Regions from separate parts of the Shewanella sp. 0m-6 genome, predicted to be linked through region 2. Evidence: riboswitches for the same ligand, from Rfam matches in the RefSeq annotation. Region 2 holds a riboswitch; the other holds the start of a gene.
What was found. Region 2 has a riboswitch for cobalamin ahead of ACVBJC_RS09845 (TonB-dependent receptor domain-containing protein). Riboswitches for the same ligand answer to the same signal wherever they lie in the genome.

Region 1 (11,585 bases), on a different contig from region 2:
ACGACACATAGTTGAAATCGATTTGTGGATTAAGTCTTAACGGATCAAAGTCGGTGTGGTTACTAATGCGCGGTAATACTAAGACTAATACTTTAAGCTTAGTTTCGCAGCTCTTTACGGGCGCAGCAATGAGTGCATCTTCGGCGTCGAGGTGCAGGTCGTGTAAGTAGGGTAAGACCCCAAGCACAGGTTTGTTAGTGTAGCTTTCTAACCAGTCTAGGCCGTCTTGCAACAGGCTAACATCACCACGAAAACGGTTAATGACAAAACCTTTAACTCGCGCCTGCTCTGACTCACTGAGTAAAGCTAAAGTGCCCACCAAATGGGCAAATACGCCGCCTTTATCGATATCGGCGATGATAATGACTGGGCAGTCGACCTCTTCCGCAAAGCCCATATTAGCAATATCGCCTTCACGCAGATTGATCTCTGCAGGGCTGCCCGCTCCTTCTACCAATAGCATGTCGTATTGAGATGTTAAACGCTGATAAGACTCAAGCACTGCCGCCATGGCCTTAACTCGATAACCCTCGGCATTTTTACCAAAGTAATCTTCAGCTTCCATCTGCATCAAGGCTTTACCGTGCACGATGACTTGCGAGCCAGTATCTGAACTGGGTTTTAATAAAATAGGATTAAAGTCAATTTGCGGTTCAAGCAGACAAGCCACAGCTTGTAGTGCCTGCGCACGACCAATCTCACCACCATCTATTGTGACCGCGCTATTAAGTGCCATGTTTTGCGGCTTAAACGGCGCAACCTTCACACCTTGTCTAACAAACATTCTACACAGGCCGGCCACTAAAGTGCTCTTACCTGCATCGGATGTGGTGCCTTGTATCATCAGCACTTTGGCTTTATTTTTATCTAACTGTGTCTTATCTAACTGAGTCTTATCTAGCTCAGCCTTATATAACTCAGTGTTATTTATTGTTGCCATGAGATTGTTTTTTAACCTTTCAAATTAAGCGGTAAGCCTGCTGTCACCAAAGTCACCTTGTCTGCAACCGCAGCAATATCTTGATGCAGCCAGCCCGCTTCATCCACAAAACGGCGGTTGATTTCGCCGAGCGGCACGATGCCGCAACCGACCTCATTACTGACCAAAATCACGCTGCCTGGCAGCATAGTCAAAGTGTGCAAAAATTCCGCCTTCACCTGTAGCCAGTCGTCCCTAGGCTTTAATAAATGATTGGTCAACCATAAGGTTAAACAGTCCACTAAGATGATGCTATTTTCAGATGCATGCTCCTTTAAGCCAGCACTTAACTTGAGGGGACATTCGATAGTGCGCCATGGAATGGTATCTGACTCACGCTGAGTTTGATGATGAGAAATACGCTCATCCATTTCAGTGTCTAACGCCTGCGCCGTTGCAAAGTACAAGCAATCTATTGCCTGCTGTTTCTTACTCTGCTCGGCTAAAAATTGTTTTACTTGCGACTCAGCAAAGCCACTTTTACCACTACGGGCGCCGCCTAATACCAGATGGATCACCAGCTAACTCCTAAGATGAGTAACAATAGATAACAAGCCAGTTCACTACCTTGCTGCGCTGCGCCTAAGGTGTCGCCGGTATAGCCGCCGATCTGCTTTCTGAACAGTTTTACAAAGCCAAATCGCACCAGAAAAAGCCCCACGATTAAAATGAGCGCAGGAAAAACACCGACTAACAACAGTGCCAATACGCCAGTTGCTAACAATATCGATAACTCATTAATGCCTTGCTGCTGGGCTAGCGGCTTGCTCTTACTGGTGTCAGAGTCACTGACATATTGCTCAGAAAAGATAAAACTGGCGGCCACAATGCGGCTTAGACAATGCCCGACTATCAATGCCAAACTGACACTGCGGGGGTCAAACAGCGCAAGCTCTGTCAGCAGTTGCCATTTAAGCAATAATGCTAACACCAAAGCCAACGCGCCATAACTCCCCAGACGTGAGTCTTTCATGATGTTAAGTTTGGCCTCTACCGTCCAGCCACCACCTAGGCCATCAGCCGTATCGGCAAGACCATCTTCATGAAAGCCCCCTGTCACTATCACGCTGGTTATCATGGCAAACACAATCGCAACAGATGGCGATACCCAGTGCAGCATTAAGCTATAAACCAGCGCACTAATTACGCCCACCAGCAGACCTACCAAGCCGAAGTATCGACTGGCTTTATTTAGCTTATCTGCGTCAACCTCAATCCATTTCGGCATCGGAATACGCGTAAAAAAGCCCATCGCGATAAAAAATAGATTCAGTTGTTTTTGCCAAGCTTGCATGTAAATCTCCGATTTCAGGTCCTAGGTCCTAGGTCCTAGGTCCTACAAAAGAGGCTAACTGTAACGCCCTAGTACCTAGATTTTTCTTTTCCTAGAACCTAGCCCCTTCTTTTCTAAAAACTAAATCTCTATGCCGGCATCTTCAAAGCTGGCCATTTCGTTATAGAAGTTGGTCGCCGCTTGAATAAGCGGTAACGCTAATGCCGCGCCCGTTCCTTCACCGAGCTTCATGCCGAGCTTCAATAGAGGCTTAGCTTGCAGAAACTCCAGCATTAAAAAGTGACCCTTCTCATCTGACTGATGGGCAAAAATCATGTAGTCACGCACGTTGGGATTAATCTTTACCGCAACGAGCGCCGCAGCACTGGCAATAAAACCGTCAACAACAATGAGCATATTACGCTCTGCTGCAGCCAGCATTGCACCTGTCATCTGCACAATTTCAAAGCCGCCGAGACAAGCCAGTACCTGCATAGGCTCGTCAAGCTCACTGTGGTGCACAAGCAGTGCTTGCTCGACTAACATCTTCTTACGCTTAAAGGTCGCCGCGTCGATCCCTGTACCTCGGCCGACACAATCTTCAGCCTTCATGCCTGTTAGTGCCGCCATAATCGCAGCAGCAGACGAGGTATTACCTATGCCCATCTCACCAAGCGCTATCAAATTACAACCATTTTGATGGTGGAACTCGACTCGCTCTGTCGCCATCTTAAAGCCTTGTTTTACCGCACCGAGAGTCATCGCCGCGCGCTTATGAATAGGCCCTGTACCTGAACCTAAACGTTGGTTAATCACACCCTCTAGGTTTTCAATCGGCTTTAAGATCCCGCAGTCAATCACCTCTAAGTCAAAACCCACTTGACGAGTAAACACGTTAATTGCTGCGCCACCTTTGATAAAGTTAATCACCATCTGCGTGGTGACTTCACTTGGTGCAATTGATACGCCAGAATCAGCAATGCCGTGATCTGCGGCAAACACCATCATCTTTGGATTGCAGATCTGCGGCTTGTCTTTACCTAATACGTGGGCAATCTGTAACGCTAAGGTTTCTAAATCTCCCAAGGCGCCAAGGGGCTTAGTTTTAGTATCTATTTTTTGCTGAATCTCAGCATCGAACTCAGTATTTATTGGTTTTATATCAAACATGTATAGTCCCCTAGACCACTCAACTTAGGTGCTTACTCAACATTAATTGTTAAATACGTTTGGCACGACGGCCGCCTAAAATAAACAAAAAGAAAATACTGCCCATCACCGAGGTAATAATCCCCACTGGCAGCTCTTGATAACTCAATAAGGTTCGCGCTAATACATCGACCCAAACCATAAATAATCCGCCGACGAGTGCCGTTAATAGCAATGGGAATCGCCCAGGGAAAAGCAAGCGCACCGTATGTGGCACCATCAAGCCTATAAAGCCGATGCCACCGCAATTAGCGACTAATATAGCTGTGATAAGTGAGCAGATAAGCAGCATAGATAAACGCAAACGAGCGACGTTAATTCCTAGGGTATGGGCGGTTTCATCACCGGCGCGCATCGCCACTATTTGGCGCTTATTCAGTAAGATAATTAGCAGAGATAGCAATACCACCGAAGCTGGTAGCCACAAGCCTTGCCAGCTGGCTTTAGCAAAGCTGCCTAAGGTCCAAAACAGTACCGATGCAGCAGCTTGTGGACTGGAAAAGTACAACATCAAACTGGCGAGTGCGCCAAACATAAACGAGGTTGCCACGCCAGAAAGCAACATGCGCTCAACCTGGGTGCTTAGGTTACGGCCACATAAGCTCAATACCAGCAATACCGATAAGCTGGCACCGATAAATGCGCCAACCGGCAGACTGAGCCAAAGCATGCTTTGGCTAAAGAGGGTTAACGCCACTACAGCGCCAAAAGAGGCGCCCGATGAGATCCCAAATAGATAAGGATCTGCCAGCGGATTTCGCGTCACAGTTTGCAGCACACTGCCCGCTATCGACAGTCCAGCCCCAGCAATAAATGCTAATAAGACTCGCGGTAAACGTAGCTCCCAAATAATGCGCTCTTTTACGCCAACAGGATCGCCGATACTAAACAGCTTGTGGCTAAACACATTTAGCACATCTAAGGTACTAATACTGGCAGCACCAAAACTGGTGGCAGCAAATGGGGTGATTAGCGCCACCAAAGTGAGTATAAGCAGAACGAGATGCTCAGTTCGGCGACGACAATTAATGGCTAACGGCAGACTCGCGATTGAGGCCTTACTCACCTTAAACATCTGTACCTCTCGCTTTTATTTGAACGAAAGCTTCAGCTTGAACTGACGCCTTTATATCCGCGGCGGTTTTCTCACCACTTGCCGACACGCCCTCGTAACCATAGAAATAACAGATAAGCGGATTACCATGCTGAGGATGAGGCTTGATTTCACAGCACACATCAAACACTTCAGCGATGCGCTGCTCAGTGAGTACCATCTTAGGTGAACCATTGGCTATAGCACGGCCCTTATCAAGCAGGAGGAGTTCATCACACAGTGCACTGGCAAGGTTAAGATCATGAATAGAGGTGATAACGGTGATATTGAGACTGCGCAGTAGCTCTAAGGTTTGGATCTGATAACGAATATCTAAGTGATTTGTCGGCTCATCGAGAATAAGTAGTTTAGGGCGCTGCGCAATGGCGCGAGCAATCAAGGCACGCTGCTTTTCACCGCCCGATAAGCTCTCATAGGCTTGATTGGCTTTATCTTCAAGACCTACTTTTTCAAGTGCTTGTGCGATCACAACGCGATCGCTGCGGCTAGTAAAATCAAAGGCACTTTTATGAGGCGTTAAACCTAGGCCGATAAGTTGCGCAGTGGTCATCTCGAAATGATGGGGGGTGTCTTGCAGTACCACGGCGATTTGCTGGGCAAAAGCTTTAGCCGATAGCGCGCTAATATCTTGCCCAAACAAGTTAATACAACCCGTTGTTGGCTTAATGAAGCGATATAAGCAGCGCAGTAGACTGGATTTCCCTGCGCCGTTAGGCCCTATAATACCCAGCATCTTACCTTCAGCTAAGCTAAAGTCGATTGCCGACAAAATGGCTTTACCATCCAGTTGCCAGCCTAAGTCGTTAACAGACAGCACTGTTTGGGTTTTAGCTTCAGCGTGAATCTGCTGCTTTAATTGCGAATTAGCCATTGCAGCCATTTACCCATTGTTTGAAAAAACGGGCATCGAATAAGCAAGCATCATATAAACAGGCCTTTAGCAAGCCTCGATCTAGGTCTAGGTCTAGGTCTAACAACCAAGCATGGAACTTCATTTTATTGTCTCCCTCGAGTCGCCCGCACGAGTTTATGTGTATATGGATACACTTTTAATTATCAACACGTACTGAGTCATACGTACTGAACAACATAAGCTAGGCAGGTATCTGACTTGGAAGCACAGCCCTATGGCTAACCTTCCCTACAGTTGCGGGTACAGTCCGGACTAAGCGGCGAATAACTGCCAGCCTCCGGTTCCCTTTATGCGATTAAGCACCTAGCTTTCATTTTGTTTGACTTATTATTAGCTTAGTCGCGCTGATACTAACGAGACTATCCCAGCGACAATCCCCGTGAGTATTAAGCACTAACCTTAATGCAGACAGTAGCACTCAAGTAAGCTAACGCCGCAGTTTAGCATCATACCAGCAAGGCTGATATCACCTTTGTTTTATAAATAAAACCAAGATTGACGGGCTAAAGCCCGACCTACGATAAAAAGGTTCTAGGTTCTAGGTTCTAGGTTCTAGGTTCTAGGCTCTAGGCTCTAAGCTCTAAGCTCTAGGCTCTAGGTCCTAGGTCCTAGGTCCTAGGTCATAGGTTCTAGGTCCTTCTTTAAACTTCTACCGCCAATTTAGGGTCATGAACTGCTTATTATCATTGTGCAGCACATCAATCACTACCGTGGCCGCGTAAGGCAATTTAAGCGAGGTGTAAAAACCCGCACACTGACTGACGTCCAGAGCTTTACTCATTAAATGACGTATTACGCCACCGTGAGTCACCACTAATACCGTCTTTCCTTGATGCAGCTCAAGCATCGCCTGCCAGGCTTTATCGATACGCGCCTCAAAATCTTGCATAGACTCGCCATGAGGCGGCGATAACAACCAAGGGTTTTTCCAGTAGTTATCAAGCGCTGAGCCACAAGTTTGATAAAGCGCGTCGAAGGTTTGTCCGTCCCAATCGCCGAAGTTCAGCTCTTTAAAACCTGCTTCAATAGAAAAGTCTAAATCATGCTCACGAGCCAATTGCTCTGCGATGTTGGCGCAGCGCTGAAGCGGTGAACTAATCACACTATTAACAGTAAAACCAACGGTAAAATCGACTGACAAATCGGTTAAGCATAAGGCGGAAAATGCCTTTTTCATCTGCAACTGACCAAGCTCAGTTAACGCAACATCAACTTGGCCGCGTAAAATATTGCCACCATCGCATTCGCCGTGCCGAAGTAAAATCACCTTAGTGGTTTGCATTATACCTGTTGACCTTCATTATTTATCAGCAACTTAGTTAAAATTCATTGGCTTTTAATGCTGAAAAAGTATCATGCTTTAGCACTTGCACTTTTTATCGCCTCTCACGTATTATGGACGTCTATACGTATAAATGTCCAAACAAAATAAAAGGTCACTAATAATAAACGACCTTAACTGAAAATAACGGACATGATTTACACCAGATCTAGGTAAGTTAAGTATTCAGAGACTTATTTTGCTTGGTATTACAAGAATAACGATTTGCGAACTGGTAGGAATTATCTATGGCAACTTGTACCCCAACACATGCCTTGAGCGCAGTAGCACATACTCAAGACTCTGCCGACAAGGTTTTAGCAGTACTTACCCAAAAGCTTCAAGATGGGATCCTTATCCTCGACGGCGCGATGGGCACCATGATCCAAGATCGCAAATTTGAAGAACATGACTTTCGTGGTGAACAGTTCAAAGACTGGCATTGTGATGTAAAGGGCAACAACGACATGTTGGTGCTCACCCAAGCCGATGCTATCAAGCAGATCCATAAAGACTACCTGTTAGCCGGCTCTGACATCATAGAGACCAACACCTTTAATGCCACCCGCATCGCCATGGCCGATTACGACATGCAGGAGCATTCAGCTGCGATCAACTTAGCAGGCGCACGCATTGCCCGCGAAGCCGCCAATGAAGTTGAAGCAGAGACGGGTCGCCAATGTTATGTGGCTGGTGTTTTAGGCCCGACCAATCGCACTTGCTCCATTAGTCCAGATGTTAATGATCCCGGCTTTCGTAACGTTAGCTTTGATGAGCTAGTTGAAGCCTACATTGAGTCAATCAATGCACTTATCGCTGGCGGCGCAGACATCATTATGGTCGAGACCATTTTTGATACGCTTAATGCAAAGGCGGCATTATTTGCGATTGAAACCGTGTTTGATGAACAAGAATTCCGTCTACCGATTATGATCTCGGGGACGATTACCGACGCCTCAGGGCGTACCCTTACCGGACAAACCACCGAAGCTTTTTATAACTCACTGCGCCACGTTAAGCCTCTGTCTATCGGCCTTAACTGCGCCCTTGGACCAAAAGAGCTTCGACCATATGTAGAAGAGCTGTCAAAAATATCTGAATGCTTTGTGTCGGCGCACCCAAATGCTGGTCTACCCAATGAATTTGGTGGCTACGATGAAACTCCAGAGCAGATGGCGGAAATCATTGAAGAGTGGGCCGAAGAGGGCTTTTTAAATATCATTGGTGGATGCTGTGGTACCACGCCTGATCATATCCGCGTTATCCGACAAGCCGTTATTAAGCACCCGGCCCGCGTACAGCCCGACATCCCAATTGCATGTCGTCTATCAGGGCTTGAGCCACTGACCATTGATAAAAATTCGCTATTTTTGAACGTCGGTGAACGCACTAACGTAACCGGATCGGCTAAGTTTTTACGCCTGATCAAAACTGGCGAATATGAAGAAGCGCTGTCGGTTGCCCGTGAGCAAGTTGAAAGCGGCGCACAGATAATCGATATCAACATGGATGAAGGCATGCTTGATGGTGCCGAAACCATGCATAAATTCCTCAACCTTATCGCCTCAGAGCCTGATATCTCGCGCGTACCGATTATGATCGACTCCTCTAAGTGGGAAGTGATTGAAGCGGGCCTTAAATGCATTCAAGGTAAAGGCATCGTTAACTCTATCTCGCTTAAAGAGGGTGAAGAAAAATTCATCGAGCAAGCAACCTTAGTTAAACGCTACGGCGCTGCGGCAATTATCATGGCGTTCGATGAACAAGGCCAAGCCGACACCAAAGCGCGTAAAATCGAGATTTGTACTCGCGCCTATAACGTGCTGGTAGATAAAGTCGGTTTTCCGCCAGAAGACATTATCTTTGACCCCAACATCTTTGCCATTGCCACAGGTATTGAAGAGCACGATAACTATGCCGTTGATTTTATCGAAGCTACCCGTGAAATAAAACGCACCCTACCTCATGCGATGATCTCTGGCGGCGTGTCGAACGTGTCGTTCTCGTTTCGTGGTAACAACCCGGTGCGTGAAGCGATTCATGCCGTATTTTTGTATCATGCAATTCAAGCAGGCATGGACATGGGTATCGTCAACGCCGGACAACTGGCGATTTATGATGATATCGACACCGAATTAAAAGAGCGAGTTGAGGCAATCGTACAGAACTTACCTTGCAGCGCTGTCGATAAAAATGGGGAGCCGACTAACAACACTGAACTCTTGTTAGAGGTTGCGGAAAAATTTCGCGGCGATGGCAGCCAAACCGTTAAGAAAGAAGATTTAGAGTGGCGCACTAAGCCGGTAAATGAGCGTTTAGCCCATGCGCTGGTTAAAGGTATTACCGACTTTATTGATGCAGATACTGAAGAAGCACGCCAACAGGCCACTCGCCCACTCGATGTGATTGAAGGGCCGCTAATGGATGGGATGAACATTGTTGGCGACCTATTTGGTTCCGGTAAAATGTTCCTGCCACAAGTGGTTAAATCTGCGCGCGTAATGAAAAAAGCCGTTGCCTATTTAAACCCTTATATTGAGCTTGAAAAAGTCCCAGGCCAGTCTAACGGTAAAATTTTAATGGTTACCGTTAAGGGGGATGTGCACGATATCGGTAAGAACATCGTTGGTGTGGTACTGGCTTGTAACGGCTATGAAGTGATTGATTTAGGCGTGATGGTGCCGGTGGAGAAAATTATCGAAGTCGCCAAGGCTGAAAATGTCGATATTATCGGCATGTCAGGGCTTATCACGCCAAGCCTTGATGAGATGGTGCATAACGTTAAGAGTTTCCACAAAGCCGGCTTAACGATTCCGTCAATCATTGGCGGTGCGACTTGCTCAAAAATTCATACCGCTGTGAAGATTGCGCCGCACGCACCAACGGGGGCCATCTACATTGCTGATGCCTCGCGCGCCGTACCTATGGTGTCAAAGCTGATTAACAACGACACTCGCCAAGCAACTATCAACGCAGCTTATGAAGAATACGATATGATGCGCGAAAAGCGTCTATCGCAAACCAAACGTAAAATCATCACATCTATAGAAGCTGCGCGTGAAAACCGCTGCCAGCACGACTGGGCAAACTACACTCCATTTGTGCCTAACGTGCTGGGTCGCCAGGTATTTGATGATTATCCGCTAGAGGATTTGGTTGAACGTATCGACTGGACGCCATTTTTCCGCAGTTGGGAGCTACACGGTCACTTCCCACGTATTTTAGATGATGAAGTGGTGGGTGTTGAAGCGCGTAAATTATTCGCTGATGGTAAAGCCATGCTGGATAAAATAATCAGTGAAAAGTGGCTTACCGCCAAAGCAGTTATCGGCTTGTTCCCTGCCAATACCGTTAACCATGACGATATTGAGCTTTACTCTGCCGATGGGACGGATGAATCTCGCGAGCAACCAATCATCACCCTGCACCACCTGCGGATGCAGATTGAGCGCGTCGGTAACGACAACTTCTGCTTAGCTGATTTTGTTGCGCCAAAAGACTCAGGGGTTGCCGATTATATGGGGGGCTTTGCGGTAACAGCAGGCCATGGCATCGACGAGCATGTGGCGCGCTTTGAAGCCGACCATGATGACTACAGCGCCATTATGCTTAAATGCTTAGCAGACCGTTTAGCCGAGGCCTTTGCCGAGCGTATGCATGAGCGTGTACGTAAAGAGTTTTGGGGTTATGCCAGCGATGAAGTACTCGATAATGAAGCGCTTATTCGTGAAAAGTACAAAGGTATTCGCCCTGCACCAGGATACCCTGCTTGCCCTGACCACACAGAAAAAGGTCTGCTTTGGGATTTATTAAAGCCAGATGAAACCATTGGCCTTAACATCACTGAAAGTTATGCCATGTTCCCAACGGCTGCTGTTTCGGGTTGGTACTTTGCCCATCCTAAATCCCGCTACTTTGGCGTCACCAATATTGGCCGCGATCAGGTAGAAGATTACGCAGCACGTAAAGGTATGAGCATTGAAGAAACGGAAAGATGGTTAGCCCCTGTGCTTGACTATGATCCAGAGTAAAGAGCCAGCCTTGAGCGGGAGAACAAACTTGTTTGTTCGGTGGCCGTAGGCCTAAAACTAACAGCCATAAGAGTCCTCAACACGCTTGTACCAAGCGTGCAGGGGCGAAGAAAGAGTAAGATGGAATTCAATTATTGTCCTACTGATAACCCTATCAGTGGGACTTTGCTATTACGTTTACTTACTTTCCTGAATATGAGTCATCAGGTATTTAGCATCTTTCCAAACACCGCCGAGTGTTGCAGAGCCGCGGGTATACAACCAAGGCAGACCAATAAAATACAATCCATCAACGTCTTTACTCACGCCGCGATAATTACTCGGGTAGTTCATCTCATCAAAAGAGATATCTTCAATCCAAAAGAAATTGGGTTTAAAACCGGTAGCCCAAATAATGTTTTTGATACTGCTGATACTGCCTTTTTGAAACTTGATACTACTTGCATCAGCTGACAATGTTCTGCCCATATGAATCACATTTTCTTTTGCCAGAAGAGATTTCACATCAGTACCGATAACAGGCTGCCCGCCCTTACTCAACCATTTGCCTATTTTGCTAAAACGGTTAACCGATAAAAAGCCTATATGAGTAAACCACCACCATAGCGTTTTACCTAAAAATGACTGCGGAATAGCGGTGATTTTATCTGTACCAGAGAAGTGAACTTTGCGCCCGGTATCAGCAATTTCTGATAAAATTTGCACGCCAGAATCACCCGCTCCAACCACTAAACAGTCACCCTCT
Region 2 (11,585 bases):
CTCGGTGATAGAATCGAAGCTGAGTTGAAAAACCTAGGCATTAGCAAACCAAACTCTCGCCCTTTCGTTGATTCTGCCCCTATTTTAGAGCGCCCTCTCGCCGATAAGGCAGGCCTTGGCTGGACAGGTAAACACAGCTTATTACTCAACCAAGACGCTGGCAGCTGGTTCTTCTTGGGTGAACTATTAATCGACCTGCCTTTGCCCGTCGATATTCCTATTAGTGAAGGCTGCAACACGTGCGTAGCGTGCATTAAATCTTGCCCGACCAACGCGATTATTGAGCCTTACGTTGTTGACGGTAGTCGCTGTATCTCTTACTTAACCATTGAGCTACAAGGCGCCATTCCAGTAGAGTTTAGACAAGCTATTGGTAACCGTATTTACGGCTGCGATGATTGCCAACTCGTCTGCCCAGTAAACGCTAACGCGCCACTCACCGATGAAACCGACTTTCATACTCGCCCCTCACTTAAGCAGCCACAGCTACTTGAGCTGTTTGCGTGGAGCGAAGCTGAATTTTTAAAGCTCACTGAAGGTAGCCCTATTCGCCGGATTGGCCATGCACGTTGGCTTAGAAATATCGCCGTTGCGCTGGGTAATGCGCCCCACAGTGAAGCGATTATCGCAGCGCTTGAGGCCCGTAAACTATCGAATGAAGTCGATGATATGGTGATAGAGCATATTGATTGGGCTCTACAGCAACAAGCAGCAGATGAGCAGAACCTAAGCCGCAAAACCCAAAGGGTGATCCGCAGTGTCGAAAAAGGCCTAGCGCGGGACGCGTAGGCCTAATAACAGATCATTAGAGAGCTGTTATGCATTTGGATCTAAGGTAAAGCCGACTTTAATTGTTACCTGCCAGTGCGCCACCAACCCCTCTTCAAGGTGGCCACGAGTTTCAACCACCTGAAACCATCTCAAATGCTTCAATGATTCATTTGCCGCGGCAATCGCATTCTTGATGGCCTCATCAGAACTAATAGGTGACGACCCGGTCAATTCAATAATTTTGTAGGTATGGCTCATAATGACTCCAGCGATGAGAAGGAAATAACTTTAGTCAGTATAGAACAACCTCTGTGATAGTCAGGACAAAGAATTCCCCCCAACACTCGCGGTAAATATGAGAGCAATTTTCCCTCAAAAGACAGCATGCACAGTTTATTTCAATCAGTATGATGCCAGAAACATACGCCATCCGATCCCGGGAAGGCTAGTAAAGCCGGTGGTATAAGACACCACTTTGCCTTCATTGATGATAATCAGAGTCGGTGTAACATGCACCGACCAATCTTTGGCACTGCGATTATCAGCATCATTAATCACAGGAAAGTGATAATCATGGTCCTGCATATAATCATTTATCTCACTATTAGTGCCCGATGCAATGGCCACGCTCACCACTGGAAAATAAGCCGAAATAGCCTCAACAGATGGGCTTACCGAACGGCAAATAGGACACCATGTACCCCAAAAATACACCAAAACGGGCCCATCGGTACTAAGCGTCGATACGTTAATCTTCTCACCTGTGATAGCAACACCACTAATCACCGGAAAATCATTGATCTCTAAGTTTCTACTACGCCACTTATCCATGACCCAAGCTACGGCGCTCAGCATGATAAGCAAAATCAATAACTGCTTAATCCAACCACCAATACGGTGCTTCAATGTCGGCTTTTTTTCTGGCGATTGTTTTTCTGTCATTTTCTTTTCAGTCGTTTTCTTTTCAGTCGCTTTCTTTTCGGTCGCTTTCTTTTCGGTCGCTTTCTTTTCGGCCATAGCGCTCAGCATTACCGGCATTATATTGCGGCAGTAAAATGAATATGACTCTATAAGACCGGATAAGTAAACAAATAGTTCATCACAGCACTCACTCTAGCAGCACTCGCCCCTTTAACCGCCAAGGATAACGGGCAAACAGACTAGGCAAGCACTCGAAAAAAACAGAATTGATAAACACACTAGGCTGACTAGGAAAACGAATACTGCCCCCCAACAAACTATCAGCTAATGACGAGCTAAAGACGAGCTAAAGACGAGCTAAAGACGAGCTAAAGCACCATAAAACAGGTAATGCTTTAGCTCGTTTGCTTAAGTTAACTCAGCAGGCGAGCAGCGCTAGCCTAATTTGCGCCGCAATATCTTAGTCGCCTCAACAAGGTTAACCAACGCGGGCTCCACTTCGTCCCAAGTGCGTGTCTTTAAGCCGCAATCAGGGTTAATCCACAGTTGTTCTACCGCAACTTTACTCGCCGCTTTTTCCATCAAACTGACAATTTCATCAACCCTTGGTGTATTGGGTGAGTGAATATCGTAAACACCCGGACCAATTTCATTTGGGTAGTTAAAGTCCTCAAATGCATTGAGTAGCTCCATTCTTGAACGCGATGTCTCAATGGTGATCACATCGGCGTCCATCGCCGCGATTTCTGCGATGGTTTCATTAAATTCGCTATAGCACATATGGGTATGAATTTGCGTTTCGTTGCTAACACCTGCCGCACTCAGCTTAAAGGCATTGACCGCCCAGTTAAGGTAATGCTGCCATTCACTCTTTTTAAGCGGCAAGCCTTCTCGAAATGCTGGCTCGTCGATTTGAATAATGCCAATACCGGCATTTTGTAGCTCAACCACCTCATCACGAATGGCGAGGCCGATTTGAGTCGCTATCTGCTCGCGACTGATATCTTCGCGCGCAAAAGACCAATGCAGTATGGTTACCGGCCCTGTCAGCATGCCTTTGACCGGCTTTTCTGTGAGGCTCTGAGCATATGTAGCCCACTCTACCGTCATCGCATTTGGGCGTGATACATCGCCATAAATAAGTGGTGGTTTAACACAGCGTGAGCCATAGCTTTGTACCCAACCAAACTGGGTAAAGCCGACACCATCGAGCTGTTCGCCAAAGTATTCCACCATATCGTTTCGCTCTGCTTCACCATGCACTAATACGTCGATACCTAGCTTTAACTGCCGCTCAATAGTGTCTCTGGTCACTTGGCGTAACTGATCATTATATTGCTCAAGGCTTATTTCACCTTTACGCCAGCGGCTACGCAGGCCACGAATTGCAGGCGTTTGAGGAAAACTCCCTATGGTGGTCGTTGGCAATAATGGTAAGCGGTATTTTTGTCTTTGCGCGGCTTGCCTGAGTGAAAATTCATCATCACGCAGGTAGTCTTGCTCAGTGAGAGCATCGACTCTGGCTATTACCTCTTGATTGGCCGCCTTTGCCCGTGCGCTACGTCGTTGTTGGCACTCAAGCACTATGGCTTTGGCCTCGACAGAGTTTGGAGCTGTGAGTAACGTCTTCAATTGACCCAATTCAGCCAGCTTCTGCTTGGCAAAAGAGAGTTGCAGCTTAAGTTCAGGCTTAAGCTGAGTTTCTACCTCTAAATCGACCGGACTATGTAGCAAAGAGCACGAAGGCGACAGCCATAAACGCTGCTTAAGATCCCGCGCTACACTCGATAATCCCTCTGCGAGTGTATCGAGCTCTGCCGCCCACACATTGCGGCCGTTAATCACCCCTGCTGACAGTATTTGATCTTGCCTTAGGCTGATGGAAAAAGCGCTGAGCTGCTCTGGCGCTGTAACCAAGTCTAAGTGTAACCCTGCCACGTTAAGCGATGCGACAAGCTGATGGTGGTGCTCAATACTGCCGTAGTAACTGGCGAGCAAGATGTTTAGGTTACAACGCTCAAAATCACGATAGGCTTGGCTAATCGCGGCTTGCCAATCACTGTCTAGCTCTAGGGCTAAAACAGGTTCATCAAGCTGAACCCATTCGACACCCTGACTAGCAAAGCGGGCCAATATTTTATGGTACGCTTGCAGAAGTTGCGGTAATAAACTCAGCTTATCGAACGATGAACCAACAGTTTTAGACAGGTATAGAAATGACACTGGCCCCAAGATCACAGGCTTGACCTGATAGCCTAAAGCCTGAGCTTCACTCACTTCATCAAACAATTGCTCATAACCAATATCAAAGCTTTGATCGACCGTTAGCTCCGGTACGATATAGTGATAATTACTGTTAAAAAACTTGGTCATTTCAGCAGCGGCAGCGTCTTTCCCCGTTGGCGCTCGGCCTCGTCCGATACGGAATAAGGTATCAATATCGGTGGGGGTATCACTTTGATGACGCTCTGGGATCACATCCAAAGTGGCACTTAAGGTTAATACCTGATCATAGAAAGCAAAATCGCCAACAGGCAACAATCTCACCCCGGCATCAGCCTGCCAGCGCCAATGTGTTTGGCGTAGTTCTTTTGCAATTTCAACTAACTGCGACTGCTTAATTTCACCACGCCAATACTTCTCTAAAGCAAATTTTAGCTCTCGTAAACGACCAATTCGTGGAAATCCCAAACTATTTAATTGCATATTGTATACCTTTTGATGTTAAGATGAGCAAAATTCAGAGTTAACGCCCCTCTGAATTTCATATAACTAAACAGAACAATGGGCGTCTGGACGTCTAGAAGTTTATTGTGTTAGCCTTAGTATTCGCAATCGAAACGAATTCAAGCGCAACATGAGCGAATTTCATGTGAGGATAAAATGATAGAGCTTAGACATTTACGTACGTTAGTTGCCCTAAAGGAAAGCGGCAGCCTCGCTGGGGCTGCAAAAAAACGCTTCGTCACCCAGTCGGCACTGTCTCATCAGATCAAGGAATTAGAGACTCGCATTAACTCAGCTATTTTTGTGCGCAAGAGTAAGCCCCTCTCTTTCACACAAGAGGGTGCGCGATTGCTCAACCTTGCTGAAGATATTCTGCCGAAAGTGATCGAAACCGAATTTGATTTAAAGAAAGGCTTAGCTGAAGGGGATAATCATTTAGGCGTAGGTATTGAGTGCCACAGCTGCTTCCGTTGGTTAATGCCGGTAATGGAGCAATTTAGAAAACAATACCCACAGGCGGATCTCGACCTCTCTAGTCGCCACTTATTCGACTCATTAAACGCGCTTGAGTTAGGTGAGCTAGATGTCGTGCTGACATCGGATCCAGTACCTGCTCAGTCGATTGCTTATCAGCACTTGTTTGATTTTGAAGTTAGATTAGTGGTTGCCAGCGACCATCCGCTGGCGCAGCAAGAGTATGTTACACCGAAACAGTTAGAAAACTTGGCGATTTTAAGCTACCCAGTTTCACTTGAGCGCTTAGATATTTATCGCCACTTCTTAGAGCCTGCAGGCATAAAGCCTGGGCCACAGGTAAAGTGTGATTTAACCATGATGTTACTGCAGCGTATTGCCTGTAAAGATGGTATTGCGGCGCTGCCTAGTTGGTCGATTAACGAAGCTCATGGACTTAGCCTTACCAGCGTTAAGTTGGGGCCAGATGGCCTTAAACGCCCGCTGTTTGGCGCATACCGTCGTAACGGTGCCAATGCACGCTTAGCCCAACATTGGTTAGAGCTCGTCTCAAAAGAAGGGTTAGCGAAGCAGAGATTGAACTGAACAATCCGTACTATAGTGAGCACTACGCTCTGTAGCATACAAAAAAGCCTGCATATTGCAGGCTTTCTTTTTATAGCGCTTTAAGTAGCAAATTTCTTCTCGCTAATACCCGTCTCAAGACCAAACCTGGAGAGTTAGCGTTATGGGTTTGACGTAAGTTATGCGCGATTAAGAACTCATCACGTAAATCATCATCTAGCCCTAATGACTCAAAAGCTTCAAGCGTTAAGGTTTCTTGTTTATCTTCAATCACAGACTTAAGCAGGCTCAGTGGGTAATCCTGTTCAAGTTCTGAGTTTAAGTAAGCAAATGCCGTTAGTGCAATAATGTCACCAAATACGCTAAATAGTGCCAGGGTTTGCACTTCATCAGGGCTAATTTGCAAACTTTCTAGCTGATGCAGTTGATCAACGGCGTCCGCTGCAATCGCTTCGGTAAGCGCCCAATAACCATGAACCAGCTTTTTGTAAGGCTCATTCAATTCGTCTAAACGCTCTTTCAGATAGAAAGTAAACGCATAACGATAAATATTAACCTGACCTAAACGTACTAAAGCATCTTTTAATGAGCGATTCTTACTCGATTGCGGTGTGGCGTGATCTGCACTGTTGCTGCGCCAAAGCAGATGGGCAGATACGGCCGGATCGGATGACACGATATCGATAACATTACGGATATCACCGTCTGCAATAATGGCCTTTTTCAATGGGATAAGGATCCCTCTACGACCAATTACCTGCTCTTCGTTGCTGATAATTGCGCGTACTTGAGTAAATACTTGCTGCTCAAGATCTGTCATGCGAAACATTAAACCTTATTATTTTTAATCATGATGTGCACTCAATTCCGTGGCAAATTAACCCACACAATGACGTCAAAGGTCAAGCCATATAAGCGACAACCTTAACAAGTTTCAACAATTTTATTCACCTCCACTAAATAAGTAGCTGATAAAACCTGCCATCAGTAGCAAGAGCCAGGAATAGTATTAAAACCGGAGGGATTTTGGCTACGCTAATATATTAATGTAAGCCTTTGTTATATAGCCTGATAAATCGCTTTGGCAAGGTCAAAATAGCCTGCGTCATTTAAATGTATCGCATCCGATTTTTTACTCGGACTTTTCAATAAGCGACTTAACGCATCGTCGACTAAAACCAACTCATATTGCTCTGCAAGCTCCTCATAAATCGGTGACGCCGATAAAAATAGGCTCTTTTGTGGCACCGCAACCAGTAAAACTGGGATCTGTTTCGACTGGGCCATCTCTATCATGGCGGCCAAATTAGATTTAGTCGTCGTGATAGCATGGTTTCTTAAGAAGTCATTACCGCCCTCTAACAAAATTAATAGCTCTGGTGAATGCTTATCTAATAACGAAGCTAAACGTGCTGCACCACCCGTTGTTGTCTCGCCCGATACGCCCGCATTAATCACCTCAAAACCACTAAGAGAAGCAAGCTGGCTAGGGTAGTCTTGGCCCTTCGACGCGCCAACGCCATAGGTAAGGCTATCGCCAAAAGCTAATATCCGTGCATTATCTGATAAGGGCGGAATACTCGCCCCAGAGCAAGCTTGCAATAACAGCAGTGCGCAACTAACGAGCAATAGGACAATAGGGCGACGCTTAAATAATGGTTTCATCAATAACTTTTAACTTGAGACTGTAGCCAAAAAATAACATAAAAAAAGCCAGACACAAGGTCTGACTTAAGTACGCATATCATTTTAAATATGTCACAAAAAACTAGAATGCTTGATAGCTAACACTCAAAAATAGCTCTCTACCAGGGCTAAAGTAGTTTTGAGCGGAGATAATCTCTGCGTCAAAGATGTTGTTCGCTTTTAAACGTAAGCTCCAAGCATCATCGAGCTGATAACCCACACTTAAATCAACTTTATGATAGGCATCCAAAAACGCATCATAACCAGCATAACGCTTACCTTGATAATGGTAGTTAGCCAAGAGATCAAAACGTTGCCAGCTATAGCTCAGCATATAGTTAAACTCATTCTCGCTACGGCCAACAAGCTGCTCACCTGTTTGTTTATTCTCAGCATCCAGATAGGTATAACCCAGTTGGTGCTCAAGGCTCAATAACTGGAAATTAGCAGACAGTTCGATACCGCTGATCTCAGCTTCATTGATATTCGCAGGCTTCCAGATATCCCAACCATAATCGTCTTTCTCACCCGTAGGGGCCCAAGCAATCAGATTATCGATAGTATTTTTAAATACACTGATATAAGCACGCACATCTTTAGCATTAAAATGCAGCGTTAGATCGTAACTCTCAGCGGTTTCTGAGAGCAACTCTGCGTTACCAGAACCTGGCCAGTACAGGTCGTTAAAGGTTGGCACTTTAAAGGCCGTACCCGTTGTCGCGGCCAAACTCCATTGAGCATTAAACTGATATGCGAGACTAGCGTTATATGAAACTTCGCTGTCGATATTTTCCACATCATCATAACGCACCGCAACTTCAGCCAGTATATTGCTCCACTGCTTTTGCACTAAGGCGTAGACACCTAAGATATCTCGCTCATCTTGGGCATAATCGCCCTTAACAGACTCATTTGACCAATCGACACCGCCCGTCAGGGTCAAGTCGCTTGCCGCTAGGTATTGGTTACTCCAATTGACCTGATCGCGTTTGGTTTCAAACTCAGATATTGGCACACTGATATCGTTACCACGAAAGTTCTCGTTTGAATCGCGAGACTGGCTTAAGGCTAATTTGCTGGTAAATCGGTCATTACTGTATTGCGTAGCAAGATCCCAAAAGTAATTCTCATAGTCTGACTCATCTGCCGAACCTGAGGCATAGATATCGTCGTACTGAGTGTTACCTTTATCGTATTGTCCGGTCCAAAGTGCTTGCCAGTTTTGATTAATTTGCTGAGAGCCGTTTACTGAAAGCGCGTTGCGCTTATAACCATCATCATCATTTTCAACCTCTGCGCCGTTATATACATCATAACCTTCTGATTGCTCATGGTTAACGCTCAGTGTTGTACTACCATCGCCATGGGTCATACCTGCGCCAAATGAGCCGCGAATATATTCATTGCTGCCATATTCAGCACCCGCAAACCATTCACCGCCCTTGAGTTGGCGAGTAAAAATCTGAATGACGCCGCCAATAGCATCACTGCCCCACACAGACGCTCGAGGCCCTTTTAGGACTTCGATTCGCTCAATATTTTCAGGTGATAAACTGTTAAAGCTAACTGTACCTAATGTGGCAGAGCCGACTTTAACGCCATCGATTAGGACTAATACATGGTTGGAGTTACTGCCGCGAATACTGACAGATGTTGCCTGACCCGCACCGCCATTGCGCGATACACTAACACCCGGAAGTGTTTCTAATACGTCAGCCACAGACTTTGGATTAAGACGCGCTATCTCTTCACGTTCAATGGTATTAATGACGGTTAGCTGCTGATCGGCGCTTCTATCAAAACGAGAACCGGTTACGGTAATCGTTTCATCAACATTTGCTAAGTGAGATGCGACTTCTTCGGCCGAAACTGAAAAGGCTGATAAGCTAACAAGACTACTGACTAGTAGTGCGATTTTTGATGGTTGTGTTCCCATTTACCTTTTTACTCCTAAAGGAAAACGGGGCAAATACGTCACGGTGACACGACCCATAAATGAAAAAAATCACTCGTTTATTGGTTCGTTTAATTGCCGCATTTCGAGATCTGCCCGCCGAAATCATCGAAATCACTTTGCTGGCCGGTCTCCGGACTTAGGTTCTGTATTAACGTATTAATACCCGAATACAAGCTTTCAACACCTATCCATTAAGGCGCACTTGTCTCTCACCATTCACCGTTGCGGGGGCAGTGTCAGAATTTAACTGACTTCCCGATTATCCCTAAGTTACAGCCGTAACCTGAGGCACCAATAAAGTTGACTAAATATCGTTATAAGTTTTTGTTACTCAAAAGTGAACAAATATCACTATCAAGAGTTCCGCGCATTATAGACGTCTATACGGTTAAATGTCTAACTTAACACCACTTAAAACCCGTATTTAAGCCGAGGAATATTCACCTTGTACCTAGCGATCTAATGTTTCACATTAATATCAGCAACATATAATTATCACATTGAGTCTACCAAGCCTTTAATACAAGCCTTTAATACAAGCTCAGAGGGGTAATACTAGATAAAAACTCTTGCTGATTTTGCGCTTTGATGGGAGGATTTTCTTTGCTAAATGCGTCACCACGAATCGATTTATGAATTAAATACAGATCCAGTTTCCCCCTGATAGCGGTGTAATGGCCAATCTCTCCTAGAGTTTGCACCTCATCATAAGCAATACCTGCTACCGACTTAATATGAGAGTTGGGCATCTTAGTGCAGCCGATAATCGCGCTTGCTGTTTCATGGCCGTTGAGTGGCTCACTTTGCAAGGTTTCAAACACCGTTTCCCCTTGGCAACTGTCGAAGTATACCTCTGCCATAGTCTCTAAAAATTTTTGTGGGCTCACATCTTCAGCGATCCCTTTAAACCCTTGCACACACAGCATAGATGACCAGGTTTGTAACGCTTGAGAAGCGGGAACAAACTCAGCAGAGAACATCGTCTCTTGTTGATTTGAATAAGCGAGTTTCCAGTCTAACGGCAAACTAAAATTAAATGTTTGACTAAAAATCGCTAGTTGCTTGGGAGTTTTATCGACGTGCGCTGTAACCGCTTCATCACTTAAACCGTATGATGGAAAAGCTAGAAATATTACACATAACAGGCCTGCTGCCATGCGCGGAGATAATGACGTCATACCTTTACAATCCTTGTTGGGGGTACTTTTATGAACAGATATTCTATCTGTGCATCTGTCAAAGTGGTACTTAAAAAGTCATTAAATTGAATCCGCATAAATGCACAGTCATCTTCAATGGCTATCACCTCCGCCCTTCTATATTTAACAATAGCTTATATACCGACAGTTAATCTAGAACAAAAAAAACACCAAAAAGTACTTGCGCAATACAATTACATTTGTAATCTTAAATATACATTACAGCTGTAATCGTAAAGAACATTCAGCAAAGGATGACTTTGAAAGAGGCCGACTTTGAAAGAGAGCAACTATGAAAAAGGTTTTACTATGAAAGAGGTTTTACTATGAAAGAAATCAGTAATGCCGAGCTGTGTGTGCTCAATATCCTTTGGCAATCATCGCCAATGAGTGCTAACGATGTCATCAGTGAATTATCTCGCAGCAATGACTGGCACGAAAAAACGGTCAAGACGCTACTTAACCGCCTAGTAAAAAAACAAGCCATTGGCTTTGACAAGCAGGGCCGCTCATATCTTTACTTCCCTCTCATCGAACAGAGTGAATACCAGCTTAAAGAGAGTGAGTCTTTCATCGAGCGCTTATTCTCTGGTCGCGTCGCTCCCTTAGTGGCCGGTTTTGCCAAGCAAAACAAGCTCAGCGCCGAAGACGTGGCCGAATTACAACAACTGATTGATACCTGGCAAAAGGACAACAAATCATGATGCTATGGATGGCACAGCAAACCCTGTTACTTACTCTTGTTTGTGGTGGTTTACTCATAAGCCACCGCTTTTTACAGCAGCGATTGGGGGCACGTAAAACCTACCAGCTATGGTTAGCAGTTCCCGCTTTACTGATAAGCTCTGCGTTAATCGCAAGCATGCCCAACACTCTTGCTGCAGCCCAGGCAGAACAATTCGCTCACTATAGTGTTATCGCTAGCAAAGCTATGGCTACAGTTCAAACCAGCGATTACGCCAAGATTGCGCTGTCGATATGGTTAGTTGGCATTGCGGCTATGGTGACTCTGCTCAGCCTACAAGCGATAGCTTTAACTCGTATATTAAGCACTGCGACTAGAGTCCATCACACTGGCGCCAACTTACCGACCTATAGCCACCCCGGTGTGCAATCACCTATGCTCGTCGGGGTCATTAACCCGAAAATCATACTGCCCTCTAATTTTATTCAGCTTAACGCCGATGAGCAGCAATCGATTATCGCCCATGAGCAATACCACCACCAGCGCCGAGATCTGCTCAGTAATTTATTGGCCTACAGCGCACTCAGCCTGTTCTGGTTTA

Region 1: it holds a riboswitch for cobalamin, as region 2 does, so the genes downstream of both, ACVBJC_RS03560 (ABC transporter ATP-binding protein) here and ACVBJC_RS09845 (TonB-dependent receptor domain-containing protein) in region 2, are expected to answer to the same signal.

The regions. Positions count from the first base shown of each region.
Region 1 is NZ_JBRIMD010000003.1:182,830-194,414, reverse strand. Features, by position in the region: gene ACVBJC_RS03585 (cobyric acid synthase) at 1-844, opposite strand, end outside; gene cobU (bifunctional adenosylcobinamide kinase/adenosylcobinamide-phosphate guanylyltransferase) at 952-1,497, opposite strand; gene ACVBJC_RS03575 (adenosylcobinamide-GDP ribazoletransferase) at 1,494-2,273, opposite strand; gene cobT (nicotinate-nucleotide--dimethylbenzimidazole phosphoribosyltransferase) at 2,394-3,422, opposite strand; gene ACVBJC_RS03565 (FecCD family ABC transporter permease) at 3,472-4,536, opposite strand; gene ACVBJC_RS03560 (ABC transporter ATP-binding protein) at 4,529-5,446, opposite strand; cobalamin riboswitch at 5,656-5,810, opposite strand; gene ACVBJC_RS03555 (histidine phosphatase family protein) at 6,138-6,770, opposite strand; gene metH (methionine synthase) at 7,058-10,840, shown strand; gene ACVBJC_RS03545 (flavin-containing monooxygenase) at 11,018-11,585, opposite strand, start outside.
Region 2 is NZ_JBRIMD010000010.1:52,266-63,850, forward strand. Features, by position in the region: gene queG (tRNA epoxyqueuosine(34) reductase QueG) at 1-789, shown strand, start outside; gene ACVBJC_RS09815 (dodecin) at 817-1,029, opposite strand; gene ACVBJC_RS09820 (redoxin domain-containing protein) at 1,174-1,788, opposite strand; gene metE (5-methyltetrahydropteroyltriglutamate--homocysteine S-methyltransferase) at 2,128-4,398, opposite strand; gene ACVBJC_RS09830 (LysR family transcriptional regulator) at 4,576-5,478, shown strand; gene ACVBJC_RS09835 (HDOD domain-containing protein) at 5,549-6,277, opposite strand; gene ACVBJC_RS09840 (arylesterase) at 6,517-7,122, opposite strand; gene ACVBJC_RS09845 (TonB-dependent receptor domain-containing protein) at 7,226-9,079, opposite strand; cobalamin riboswitch at 9,205-9,411, opposite strand; gene ACVBJC_RS09850 (hypothetical protein) at 9,631-10,278, opposite strand; gene ACVBJC_RS09855 (BlaI/MecI/CopY family transcriptional regulator) at 10,626-11,003, shown strand; gene ACVBJC_RS09860 (TonB family protein) at 11,000-11,585, shown strand, end outside.